Regions from separate parts of the Comamonas sp. 7D-2 genome, predicted to be linked through region 3. Evidence: predicted binding sites of a transcription regulator. Region 3 holds the regulator's gene; each other region holds the start of a gene.
What was found. Region 3 encodes sigma-54, which starts transcription at its own class of promoters, with help from an activator protein. Its sites were predicted from a motif close to TGGCANGNAANCTGCTTT; they were not measured.
Positions count from the first base shown of each region.

Region 1: MPZ60_RS03145 (CmpA/NrtA family ABC transporter substrate-binding protein) is a predicted target of sigma-54. The motif match lies at 1,952-1,969, and genes of this name have one in related genera.
Region 2: hmpA (NO-inducible flavohemoprotein) is a predicted target of sigma-54. The motif match lies at 1,292-1,309, and genes of this name have one in related genera.
Region 4: MPZ60_RS24825 (pilin) is a predicted target of sigma-54. The motif match lies at 1,138-1,155, and genes of this name have one in related genera.

Region 1 covers NZ_CP094238.1:697,659-700,854, reverse strand. The annotation lists gene ntrB (nitrate ABC transporter permease) at 1-494, opposite strand, end outside; gene MPZ60_RS03145 (CmpA/NrtA family ABC transporter substrate-binding protein) at 521-1,795, opposite strand; gene MPZ60_RS03140 (nitrate regulatory protein) at 2,055-3,196, opposite strand, start outside.
Region 2 covers NZ_CP094238.1:5,004,899-5,008,094, reverse strand. The annotation lists gene norR (nitric oxide reductase transcriptional regulator NorR) at 1-1,198, opposite strand, end outside; gene hmpA (NO-inducible flavohemoprotein) at 1,358-2,536, shown strand; gene MPZ60_RS22970 (hypothetical protein) at 2,619-3,196, opposite strand, start outside.
Region 3 covers NZ_CP094238.1:5,144,254-5,147,449, forward strand. The annotation lists gene MPZ60_RS23690 (DUF711 family protein) at 1-148, shown strand, start outside; gene MPZ60_RS23695 (aspartyl/asparaginyl beta-hydroxylase domain-containing protein) at 282-1,202, shown strand; gene MPZ60_RS23700 (RNA polymerase factor sigma-54) at 1,393-2,994, opposite strand; gene lptB (LPS export ABC transporter ATP-binding protein) at 3,140-3,196, opposite strand, start outside.
Region 4 covers NZ_CP094238.1:5,387,335-5,390,530, reverse strand. The annotation lists gene MPZ60_RS24830 (FHA domain-containing protein) at 286-1,002, shown strand; gene MPZ60_RS24825 (pilin) at 1,190-1,696, shown strand; gene MPZ60_RS24820 (PglL family O-oligosaccharyltransferase) at 2,021-3,196, shown strand, end outside.

The sequences.
Region 1 (3,196 bases), 1.0 Mb from region 3:
CCGAAGCGCCCGATCACAAAGCCCAAAGGGATGCCGACCAGTGCCGCCAGACCGAAGCCCAGGGCCACACGCTGCAGCGAGGACAGCACATTCCAGCCCACGCCCTGGTCGTTGGGCCCGTTGCGGTAGAAGGGATCGCTGAACACCTGCAGGGCCTGCTCCCAAGTCTCGGCCGGGGTCGGAATGCTCTTGCCTGTGCTGCTCGATACCAGCGACCACAGCCCGACCAGCAGCGCCAGCCCCAGCAGCGGCGGCAGGACCTGAGCAAATAGCTGTTCAGCCCATTGGCGCAAGCGGCTGGGTGCCACCGCAACCGGAGCCGTGACTATCGCTTTGGGTTTGATATCTTTTTGCACTTCAGCCTTTACAAGTTCTGTGCCAGCCGCTATCTCTTTTGAGGTTTCGAGCAGCGCATCATTGGCCGCCTGGGCTGCCAGTTGCGGATCGTGCGGGGGATCGAGTTCGAGCGGTGAGTGAAGTACGGCACTGACCATGATGGTTCTCCGTTAAGGTGGCGGCCTCAGGCGGCCTTGATCTTGAAGCTGTCGGCGTACTGGGCAGGGTTCTTGCCGTCCCAGACCACGCCGTCGATCAGCTTGCTGGTGCGCAGCACATCCTTGGGCACGCTGACCTTGAGCTGGCTTGCCGCCTGCTGGTAGAGGTCGATGCGGTTGATCTGCCTGGCCACGGCCAGATAGTCGGGATGGGCCTTGAGCAGCCCCCAGCGCTTGTGCTGGGTGAGAAACCACATGCCGTCCGACAGATAGGGGAAGTTCACGGCCCCGTCGTTGAAGAACTTCATGTGGTTGGGGTCGTCCCAGGTCTTGCCCAGGCCGTTCTGGTAGCGGCCCAGAATGCGCTGGTTGATGGCGTCCACACTGGTGTTGATGTACGACTTCTGGGCCACGGTCTCGGCCATCTTCGTCTTGTTCTGCAGGCTGGCGTCAATCCAGCGGCCGGCCTCGAGAATCGCCATCATCACGGCGCGGCAGGTGTTGGGATTCTTCTGCGCGAACTCGCCCGTGGTGCCCAGCACCTTCTCGGGGTGATCCTTCCAGATGTCCTGCGTGGTGTTGGCCGTGATACCGATGCCGTCCATGATGGCGCGATGGTTCCAGGGTTCGCCCACGCAGAAGCCATCCATATTGCCCACACGCATATTGGCCACCATCTGGGGCGGCGGCACGGTGATCAGCTTGGCCTCGGATAACGGATTGATGCCCGCAGCCGCCAGCCAGTAATGCATCCACATGGCGTGGGTACCGGTGGGGAAGGTACCGGCAAACGTGTATTCGCGCTTTTCCCTGGCCATGACCTTGGCCAGACTGGCTCTGTCGACCGCGCCCTTGTCGGCAAGGGCCTTGGACAGCGTGATCGCCTGGCCGTTGTTGTTCAGGCTCATGAGCACGGCCATGTCCTTCTTTGGCCCCCCCACACCCAGATGCAGGCCGTAGACCAGGCCGTAGAGCACATGGGCGAAGTCCAGCTCGCCGTTGACCAGCTTGTCGCGCACGCCGGCCCAGCTCGCCTCCTTGCTGGGGACGATCTTCACGCCGTATTTCTGATCGAAGCCCAGCACCGAGGCCATGACCACGCTGGCGCAATCGGTCAGCGGGATGAAGCCTATCTTGACTTCTTTCTTCTCCGGCGCATCGGAGCCTGCGGCCCAGGCGCCATGGTGACCCAGCGAGCCATAGAGGGCGGCGGCGCCAGCCACGCGCAGAAACTCACGCCGGCCACCGGCAGATACGGGCTCCGGCGTGGGAGCAGTAGACGAAGGGAGGCACTGGCTCATGAGAAAACTCCATCAAGAATCGTGGTGAAGGCGATCCGGAAAACAAAAAGGCGCCCTTCCCTCCTCGGGTGTGAGGAGAAAAGGACGCCGTTGTCCCAGGTCACTCGTAATAACGCTTTAAGCGCGACCGCCTTTGGTCTGCTTGACATCAACAGTCATGCACAAACCATGCCAGACCTTGATCAGAGACGGAGCAGGCTTTGCGCCTCCGGTTTTGGCTCATATTTGGTGCAGCGCAACAAACATCGCGCGGCCAAGGCTATGAATTGGTGCTGCCCGGCAGCAAGTCCACCGTGGCCAGAATGGCCTCGGCCACATCCAGCATGCGCCGGTTCTGGTTCATGGCCGTCTGGCGGATCAGCTTGTAGGCATCGCCCTCACTGAGCTGGCGGTAGTTCATGAGCACGCCCTTGGCCCGCTCTATAGTCTTGCGCTCCTTGAGCGTGGCGCGCGCCTTGTCGATCTCGGTCTGCATGTCCTGCAAGCGCATGGACTGCTCCTGCACCAGCAAGACAATGCTTTTCTCGAGCTGCAACCCGTACGCACCCTCCGCAGGCAAGGAGGCGGCTGACTGCGTGGCCCCCAGAAAGGCCGCAGCCGCTTCGGCACGAGTCCCAGGCTGCGGCTGCATCTCCAGCAGCGCCAGTTGCTGACAGAGCGCTGTACGGGCCTGCTCAAGCTTGCACAGGCATTGCTCCTGCAGCTCATGGACCAGAAATGCCTCAATCTGGTGCATGGCATCGAGCCGGCTGGAACAGGCCTCGAACCACGGTGAGCTCAGGCTACGGTCCAGCAGCACGCCGTCCCCCGCCGTGCAGCCCATTCGACGCAGCCTCTCGATCACCGTCATATCGGGGCAGGCCCCGCATTGCTGCTGCCAGCGCTCCATCCCCGAGGGACTGGCGAAGTCTGCAAACACCTGAAAGCAGCGCTCCTGAGACTCGATCAGATGCAGCCAATGGCGCTGACGCTCCGACTTGCCGACCCCTACGGTAAACGCCGCAACCCCCGTGGCGCGCTCCTGGCCCGCCAGCTCCTTGCCCTGCATGAAATGAAACAGCGCCACCAGCAATTTCGCAATATCGGGATCGCAAGCGCTGTCCGCCGCCTCGAACACCACGGTCAGGCAGGCCGCAATCATGCGGATCAGCGCCTGCGTGCAATCCTCGGCACTCAGCTGCAGCGCATCGCGCCGGCGGCGCAGCAGCGGCAGGGCTTCAAAGCCTTGCAGCGCATTGGCGATCGCGTTGAACAGGCGAGCGCCATGCGCACCCGGCGCCCGCGCACCCAGCTCTTCAAGCGCCAGGCAGACTCGCTCCATGACCCGGTCCACATGCCGGCCATGATCGAGCAGGCTGTGCTGCGCCTGTGCTCCGCCGCTGACCAGAAAGATATTCGAGA
Region 2 (3,196 bases), 140 kb from region 3:
CCTGTGCGGCCGCATCCAGGCGCAGGCCGCCCAGCCTGAGCCTGGAGCGGTTCTCCTCGAGGAAATAGCCCGCCAACTGCAGCACGTCGCTGTCGCGCTCTCGCAGCGGCGGCACGGCGAGCGGATAGACATTGAGGCGGTGATAGAAGTCCGCGCGCATGCGCCCGGCGTGGACTTCCGCAGCCAGGTCACGGTTGGTGGCGGCGATCACGCGCACATCCACATGGTGCTCCCGGTCCGAGCCCAGGCGCTGCAGCTGGCCGCTTTGCAGCACGCGCAGCAGCTTGGCCTGCACGGGCAGCGACAGTTCGCCGACCTCGTCCAGGAACAGCGTGCCCTGATGTGCCTGTTCGAACTTGCCACTGCGCTCGCTCAGTGCTCCCGTGAAGGCCCCGCGCACATGGCCGAACAGCTCGCTCTCGACCAGGTTGTCGGGCAGGGCCGCGCAGTTGATGCTGATCATGGGCTTGTCGGCACGGCCCGACTGCGCATGCACGGCCTGGGCCACCAGCTCCTTGCCGGTGCCGGTTTCGCCGGTGACGAGCACGCAAAGATCGCTGGCTGCGACCAGGGCAATGTCTTTCTGCAGCTGGCGCATGACGGGGCTTGCGCCCTGCAGTCCGCGCTCCTGCGGCGCGGCGGGACTGGCCGAGCCGGTGGCGCCGCGCGCGAGCTGGGACAGCAGGTGCACGCGCTCGGCCGTGGCCACGGTGGCTGCGGCCAGATTGCTGAAGGCCTGCAGCATGGCCAGCGCCGCGGGGTCGGCGAACCGGCCCGGCTCCAGTGCGTCCAGCGTCAGCAGACCCCAGGGCAGGCCGCCCAGCTGCAGCACGCAGCCCATGCAGTCATGCACATGCAGCTCGCTGATGGCCTGGCCTTTGTGCGCCACCAGCCCGTCATAGGGATCGGGCAGGGGACTGTCGGGTTCAAAGCGCATGGCCTGGCCGGCCGCCAGCAACTGGGCAAAGCGCGGATGCTCGCCCAGGCGAAAGCGCCGGCCCAGCGTGTCCGGCATCAGGCCGTCGATTGCCATGGGGCGCAGCCATTCGCCTTCGAGCTTCAGCAGGGCTACGGCATCGGCGGGCAACAGGTTGCGCAGTGCGGCCAGCAGACGGCGCAGACGTTCGCGCTCGGACAGGTCCTGGGCCAGATCGGCGATCAGCGGGCTGACGGCGTTAAGAATGTGAGATGTTGTCATAACGACATCTGATGGTGTCAATGAGACAGCAATTGATGGATGTCATATTGACGCATGTTTTTGCAAGCCATTGTTCTGCAATGGTCTTGTTGCTGGCACGCCGTTTGCATTTATCCGCTCAAGCCTTGCAGCTGGCAAGGCAGCAACCAGGAGATTTGCATGCTTACCGAACGTCAACGCGAGATCGTCAAGGCCACCGTACCGCTGCTGGAAACCGGCGGCGAGGCCCTGATCACGCATTTCTACCAGACCATGCTGGGTGAGTATCCCGAGGTGCGCCCGCTGTTCAACCAGGCGCACCAGCAAAGCGGTGCTCAGCCGCGAGCATTGGCACATAGCGTGCTGATGTATGCCAAGAACATCGACCGACTGGAAAACCTGGGCAATCTGCCTGCGCAAATCATCAACAAGCATGTGGCGCTGCAGGTACAGGCCGAGCATTACCCCATCGTCGGTGCCTGCCTGCTGCGCGCCATTCGCGAGGTGCTGGGGGCAGAGATCGCCACGGATGAGGTGATCGCCGCCTGGGCCGCCGCCTATCAGCAGCTGGCCGATATCCTGATCGGTGCGGAGCGCGCGGTGTACGAGCAGACTGCGGCAGCCGAAGGCGGCTGGCGTGGTGCGCGTGCCTTCAAGCTGGTGCGCAAAGAGGCCGAAAGCGCCGAGATCACGTCCTTCTATCTGGAACCCGTGGACGGCGGCGCGGTGATTGCCCATCAGCCAGGCCAGTACATCGGCCTGCGCGTGGTAGTCGACGGCCTGGAGCAGCGCCGCAACTACTCGCTGTCGGCGCCTGCCAACGGCAAGAGCTATCGCATCAGCGTCAAGCGCGAGGCCGGCGGCAAGGTCTCCAACCATTTGCACGACCAGCTGCACGTGGGCGATACGCTGGAGCTGTTCCCGCCTGCCGGCCATTTCACCTTGCAGGCCAATGCCAAGCCCCTGGTGCTGATCAGCGGCGGTGTGGGCATCACGCCCACGCTGCCCATGCTGCAGGCCGCGCTGCCCACGGGGCGCGAGATCACCTTCATCCACTGCGCGCGTGATCGCGGCGTGCATGCCTTCCGCGAGAAGATCGATGCGCTGGCTAACAGCCACGAGCAGCTCACACGCCGCTATTGCTACGACCAGGCGGACGCGGGCGACGAGGTCGATGCCCAGGGCCTGCTGAGCACCGACCGACTGGCCCAGTGGCTGCCTGAGTCACGCGATGCCGATGTCTACTTCCTGGGCCCGCGCGGCTTCATGCGCAGCGTCAAGCAGTCGCTGCGCGAGCTGGGCGTGCCCGAGGCCCAGGTGCACTATGAGTTCTTCGGTCCTGCGGAAGCGCTGGCTTGAGCGAGCTGAATGCTATTGAATAAATAGCTTTATGCGCTTGGTGTGAAAGGGGTAGAGGCTGAAAAGGCTTGAACTCAAGTCTTCAGTCTCTTCCATGCACTATGGTGTGAATGATTTCCCTGCCATCCAGGATGCGGCTGACACCATTGAACCAGCGGCAGTCGGCGTGGATGTTGGCGTAGTGATCCATCCAATCCAGCGTGATGGGTGAAATGCAGACCAGACGCTGGCTCTGCAGACCAGCATCAAACACTTGTGCGCGGAACTGGCTCAGGTTGGCGGGGCAATCCATCTCTTGAGCAAAGCACTGCCATGCAGCATGCAAAGCCGTGGCGTCTGCTGTGCGCAATCGTGTTTCAGACTCGGAGGCTTCCGCGGGACTGGTTTGCCAGTCGCTGATTTGCCCCTGCTGCAGGGTGGCCTTGACGCAGTGCCCTGCATCGCCGAAGACCAGCGCTTGAGCATCGCTCAGGCTGTGTACATAGAGTCTGTTGGACTCTGGCACTTCTGCGGCAAAGCGTTGCAGCAGCGGTATGTCCATCCCTAAAACGAAGCTGCTGCAAAGCGCGGGCTGTACAGCGATGGCTTCGGGTCGCAGCACCTGCTGCACCCAGGTTTGCCAAGGCAGCGGAAGCCCTGGCATCAACCATCCCAGCTCGC
Region 3 (3,196 bases):
CGTCATGCGCGATACGGGCACCATGGCTTTTCGCCTCAACAAGCCGCTGACGGTGCGGCTATTCCCCGTGCCGGGGCTCAAAGCGGGCGACACAACGGCGTTCGAGAGCGCGGATCTGTGCAACTGCGCCGTGCTGGCTCTGCCTTGAACATCTAACAAGCGGGCTGCTGCGCTTGGCCGTCAAGCGCCGGCAGCTATTGCTTTTGATATTCCCCTACCCCGGTTCTGTTTGACCTGCCCCCATGGTGGCCGCCGGGGTGCCCCCGGTAAAATTGGCCCTTATGGCAAAAATAATCGTTCTGGCACTGGTGCTGCTTTTCTTTGGCTGCGGGCTGTACATGCATCTGCGCGGCAAGGTGCGCCACAAGGTGGTCAAGCAATTGTTTGACCACTCCACGTTCACAGCGCCGTTCAACGTCTTCATGCTGATGTTCAGCAAGGTGCCGCGCACGCCCTATCTGCCCACCAGCACCTTCCCCGAGCTGGCGCCGCTGCAGGCCAACTGGCGTGAAATCCGCGAGGAAGCCGTCAATCTGCAAAAGAACATGCAGATCAAGGCCGCCGCCAACAACGACGACGCAGGCTTCAACTCCTTCTTCAAGACCGGCTGGAAGCGCTTCTATCTCAAGTGGTACGGCGATGCCCACCCTTCGGCCATGGAGCTGTGCCCCAAGACCACGGCCCTGGTGAAATCGATTCCCAGCGTCAAGGCCGCCATGTTTGCCGAGCTGCCGCCCGGCGCCAAGCTCAATCTGCACCGCGACCCCTATGCAGGCTCGCTGCGCTATCACCTGGCCGTGCTGGCCCCCAACGACGACCGCTGCATGATCGAGGTCGACGGCCAGCCCTATAGCTGGCGTGAAGGCGAAGGCGTGATCTTCGACGAGACCTTTATGCACTGGGCCGAGAACCGCTCGGAAGGCAACCGCATCGTGCTGTTCTGCGATGTGGAGCGCCCCATGACCAATGGCTTTGCCCAGTGGCTCAATCACTGGCTGGGCAAGAACGTGGTGGCCGCCGCCAGCTCGCCCAACAACGAGGGCGATCCGCGCGGCATGATCAGCAAGCTGTTCAAGATCTCGTTCTATGCGGGCAAGTACCGCCGCGCCTTCCGCGACTGGAATCCGACCTTCTACAAGATCCTCAAGTTCGGCCTGATGATTGGCGTGCTGGTCTGGTTTATCTGGTGGTTGGTTTCTTGATAACCCCCTGAGGCGCTACGCGCCTTCCCCTGGCCGGGCGCCCCCAAGGGGGGACGGCAGCATCGCCGCAAGGGCGGCTCTTGCTCGCTGCCCCTTGCTTGAGGAATGCCTTATCAAGGCTCCCGCCCTAAATACAGAACAAGAAAGCCGCTGTGTGATGCATCAGCGGCTTTCTTGTTTCTGCGGTGCCCTACAGCGCCTTGCGCAGCGTGGTCGTCGGTATCTTGAGCTGCTCGCGGTATTTGGCGACGGTGCGGCGCGCGCACTCGATGCCCTGCTCTTTGAGCATATCGGCCAGCTTGGCGTCCGACAGCGGCTTCTTGGCATCTTCGGCATCGACAAACTGCTTGATCAGCGCACGCACGGCCGTGCTGGAAGCACTGCCGCCGGTTTCCGTGCCCAGGCCCGAGCCGAAGAAATACTTGAGCTCGAAGGTGCCCTGGGGCGTGGCCATGTACTTGGCCGTGGTCACGCGGCTGATCGTGGACTCGTGCAGACCCAGGGTGTCGGCGATATCGCGCAGCACCAGCGGGCGCATGGCCAGTTCGCCATGCACAAAGAAGTTCTTCTGCCGCTCCACAATGGCTTCGGAGACCCGCAAGATGGTGTCGAAACGCTGCTGGATGTTCTTGATGAACCAGCGCGCCTCCTGCAACTGCTGCTGCAGCGCCGCATGGCCGTCGCTGTTCTTGTGGCGGCGCAGCACGCCGGCATAGATGTCGTGCACGCGCAGACGCGGCATGACCTCGGGGTTGAGCTGCACGGAGAAGTCCACCCGGCCCGAGCCGGACCGCAGCGGGCGCACGATGACATCAGGCACCACGATATGGCGCTCCACGTCCACAAAGCGCCGACCCGGACGCGGCTCCAGCCTGGCGATCAGGGCCATGGCTTCGCGCAGCTGTTCCTCTCGCGCGCCGCACAGGCTGGTGAGCTTGCGCAGATCGCGCCGCGCCAGCAGGTCCATGGGCTGCGCGCAGATGGCCTGCGCCAGCAGCAGCCGGTTCATATGCGCCTCGGTCGTGCCCTCGTCCTCGGCGGTGCGGATCAGGTCGCGCAGCTGCAGCTGCAGGCACTCGGCCAGATCACGCGCTCCCACGCCCACGGGCTCCAGGCTTTGAAGCAGCTTCAGAGCAATGACAAAGTGCTGCTCCAGTTCCTCGCGCTCTTCCAGGTCGTCGCCGGCCAGGCTCTGCGCCAGCTCCTGCAGGGAATCCTCGAGATAGCCGTCGTCGCTGAGCGACTCGATGAGAAAGCGCAGCGCCGCCATGTCCGCCGCGCCCAGATGCAGGCTCAGCGCCTGACGATGGAGAAAGTCGGTCAGGCTCTGGTGCTCGCGCGCCAGATCGATGGCATCGGTTTCGTCATCGCCATCGCGGTTGCGCGTGGAGCTGCTGGCCGAGGGCGTATCCCACTCGCTGCTGGATTCGCCACCCCATTCCCCGTCCTGGCCGTCCAGGCCCTCGGCCTCCCAGTTCAGCGTTTCAGGGGTTTCGGGGTTTGATGCCTCCGCTACCGTTTCAGTAGCTTGTTGCGCTTGCGATGCATCTCTTTCAGCATGAATACCATCTGAAGTACTGTATTCACTGGCGCTATTAGCTACATCTACAGGAGCATCTCCCGCAGTTTCGGCCTCATCGCCCGCACGTTCCAGAAAAGGGTTGTCGACCAGCATCTGCTCGACTTCCTGCGCCAGCTCCAGGGTGGAAAGCTGCAGCAGCTGAATGGATTGCTGCAGCTGCGGCGTAAGCGATAAATGCTGCGAAACGCGTAGCGAGAGACCTGGCTTCATCGAGGCGCGGCCCCCAGACAATCATTGCAAACGCGCGCAGTGCTACGGGTTTGCCGCCGGGCCGCCCCAAGGCAAACCTCGGCGCAGCCGGTCAGGGCCCCTTCTGGGGGCAGCGACCGCACAAAGTGAGGGAGCGTGGGGGTCATCACATTCTGAAATGTTCGCCCAGATAGACGCGGCGCACATCGGCGTTCTCCACGAT
Region 4 (3,196 bases), 240 kb from region 3:
AAGATTTGCAAAAAAGCCCGCGCTTTCAACGAGCGCGGGCTTTTCTTATATGGCGACTTGATAGATTGCGGGTGCGATTCCAAAGATGCTGCAGACGAATGCCAGCAAGGTTGAAAATTTCAATCGAATAGCTGGCTTCATCGAATTAGTGAAATAAGATGCAGCATGCAAGCGCGTTTCATCCAGTTACGATTGATGATTGAGCGCTGAATCACTCACTCAAGTGGGAGTGGTCCTAGCCAGTGCAGCCAAGCAGGACTTGGCGTTTCCTCAGGAGCTTCGAGCATGCCGACTTTGGTCATCTCAATCGACGGCGCAGTCATCAAGGAAGTACAGCTCACCAAGGAGCGCACGACCTTGGGTCGTCGTCCTTACAACGACATCGTGATCGAGAATCTGGCGGTCAGCGGCGAGCATGCCGTGCTCACCATCTCTGGCGGCAAGGTCTGCATTGAAGACCTGCGCAGCACCAACGGCACCTATGTCAACGGTCGCGCCATCCAGAAGCAGGACCTGCTCAACGGCGACCTGCTGGACATTGGCCGCTACAAAATCCGCTTTCTCGATACCGTGATTGCCGATACGAATACGCCATCTGCCCAAGGCGGCAAAAAGGCGCTGGCGCATATTTCCGAAGAGGCAGACAGCGGCTACGCCAAGCTCGCCAGTCCCTCGGGATTTGGTGAAATCTCCAGCTTCAGCTCCACCATCCAGGGCTCGCTCGCCGCACTGCCCGAGCGCCACGCGGTGATTCGCATGCTCACCGGCAGCCTGGCCGGCAGGGAAATACCTCTTTTCAAGGTCGTCACCACCCTGGGCAAGCCCGGTGTAGCCATCGCCTCCATCACTCAGAAGCCCCATGGCTTTGTGCTCACCCAACTCGAGGGCGCAAGCGAAGACCTCAAGCTCAATGGTCAGGTGGTGGGCCCTCTGTCTGTGCCGCTGCTCAATGGCGATACAGTGGACCTCGCGGGCAGCACCATGCGCTTTGTCGTGGAGTGACAGGCCGGCTTGATGGGTGTTAAGCGTCTGACAAATTTGTCAGTGTTGCAGTTGGGTCGCCAAAATTGTTACTAAATCTCGCTTGAATGTTGCCAAACGTGTCATCTTGGATGTGGGCTGCCTTTGCCAAATTGTTGGCATGCAGCTTGCTTGATACCTTGCGTCTCATCCAACTAGGGAGTTTGAAATGAAGCGTTCCATTCAAAAGGGTTTCACCCTGATCGAACTGATGATCGTTGTCGCGATTATCGGTATTCTGGCTGCCGTGGCTCTGCCTGCTTATAAGGACTACACAGTCAAAGCTCGTATGGCTGAGGTGGTACTGGCCGCTTCTCAATGCCGTACATCGATTAGCGAACAGGTTCAATCTATGAACTCCACTTCTACAGGTTCGGCCAATGGTTGGGGCTGTGAAGCCAACTCTGATGGTGCCGGCTCCAATCCATCGAAGATGGTGAAATCTGTGGCAACAACTGCCAATGGCGTTATTACCGTCACTCCTGATACTGCTGCGCTGGGTGTTACGCTCGGCGCCAATGATACGGTCAAGCTGGAACCATTCATGGATACAGCTAACACAACTGCACTGAAGGTTGACGCAGCTTCGAATCACCAGGGTTCGCAAATTGTGAGCTGGAAGTGCAGTGGTGGTTCTACAGCCATTAGCAAATACCTTCCCGGTTCCTGCAAGTAATATCTATTCAATCACAGAAGCCTCCGCAAGGGGGCTTTTTTTATGTCGTACTTCAAAAAATATAGTCAACTAACTGCTTGTATTTTTCTAATGCTGATGTGGGTATTTCCTGATCACATATCACCTTGGAATACTTTTTTGCAGGAAGCATTTGCTTGTATTGGATTTGCATTGCTATGGGGTGGGCGTAGTTTTACACTTATACCAATACGCATCTATATTTTTTTACTCCTGTTAATTATTATCTCCTTACTTCAGTATGGACTTGGCATAATTAGTTTCGGAGACTTTATATTTTTGATATTAGTGTCAACATATTGCTGCATGTCTTCTTCTCTCGGGGCTTTATCTTTTGTAGAGCAGAGAGATGTTATGAGTTTTGGGAATATTTCAAAGATAGACATCGTATTTTTGACGATTCTCTTTGCGGCTTTGATAAACAGCATTGTGGGTCTTGCTCAATGGCAGGGCGTAGAGCAAGGAATGTTTATGTACCCCAGCAAAGGGCGAGTCTATGGAAATATTGCACAACCGAATCAGCTGGCTACTTTATTGCTAATGGCGCTGGTATCTCTGCTTTATTTCGATATAAATAAAAAGGTGAGGGAGGTTTGGTTATATAGTGCTGCTGCGATTCTTGTTTTTACATTAGTTGCAACTCAGTCTAGAACCGGTGCCCTATCAATTACAATTTTGGCAGTAGCAGTATTTTTTATTAAAAATTTCAGAAGTTCCCTGTGCTGGATATCAGCTTCTTTATTACTTTATTGGGTACTTTATATAAAGTGGGGAGACATCTCCAATGCATTGGGGGGGAGTGCTGCTCGAGAATTCATCGGCTTAAGTACAACACGTTACAAGTTATGGGAGCAGATATATGCAGCGATCTCTGAAAGACCATTGATTGGTTGGGGATGGTTGAATTTAGGAGCAGCTCAGCAAGAATTTGCCGTAAGTATTGGTGGTGTAGAGAATATGGACCATGCCCACAATTTATTTTTGGATTTGATAATTTGGTTTGGGGTTCCTGTTGGTGGTATTATTGTTTTGGCATTAATTTTTTGGTTGTGGAAATCCTTATTCTTTAATTTTTTTGTTAAGGGCAATGACAAATCTGCAATTACCGCTCAATGTGCAGTTTTATTGATTTTTCCAATTGCAATACATAGCATGCTGGAATACCCATTTGCATACATGTACTTTATGCTGCCAACTGTTTTTTTTATGGGGGTGGTCGAAGGTGATGCAAAATTCTTAAAAATTATTTCAATGTGGTTTAGGAAATTAATATGGGTGCTTGTATTTATTTCATTGATATTATCTGTTGTTATTGGCAAGGAGTACTTTCAAATTGAAAATGATTTCAAAGCCGCTTTGCTAGAGGAGAATTTTTACACAAAAGAAAATGAATTGCATCAATACAGCGATTTGCCTTTAATACTGAATCAGTACTATGAACTGGTGAAAGTATTAAGAACTACCCCATCCTCTGATATAGAT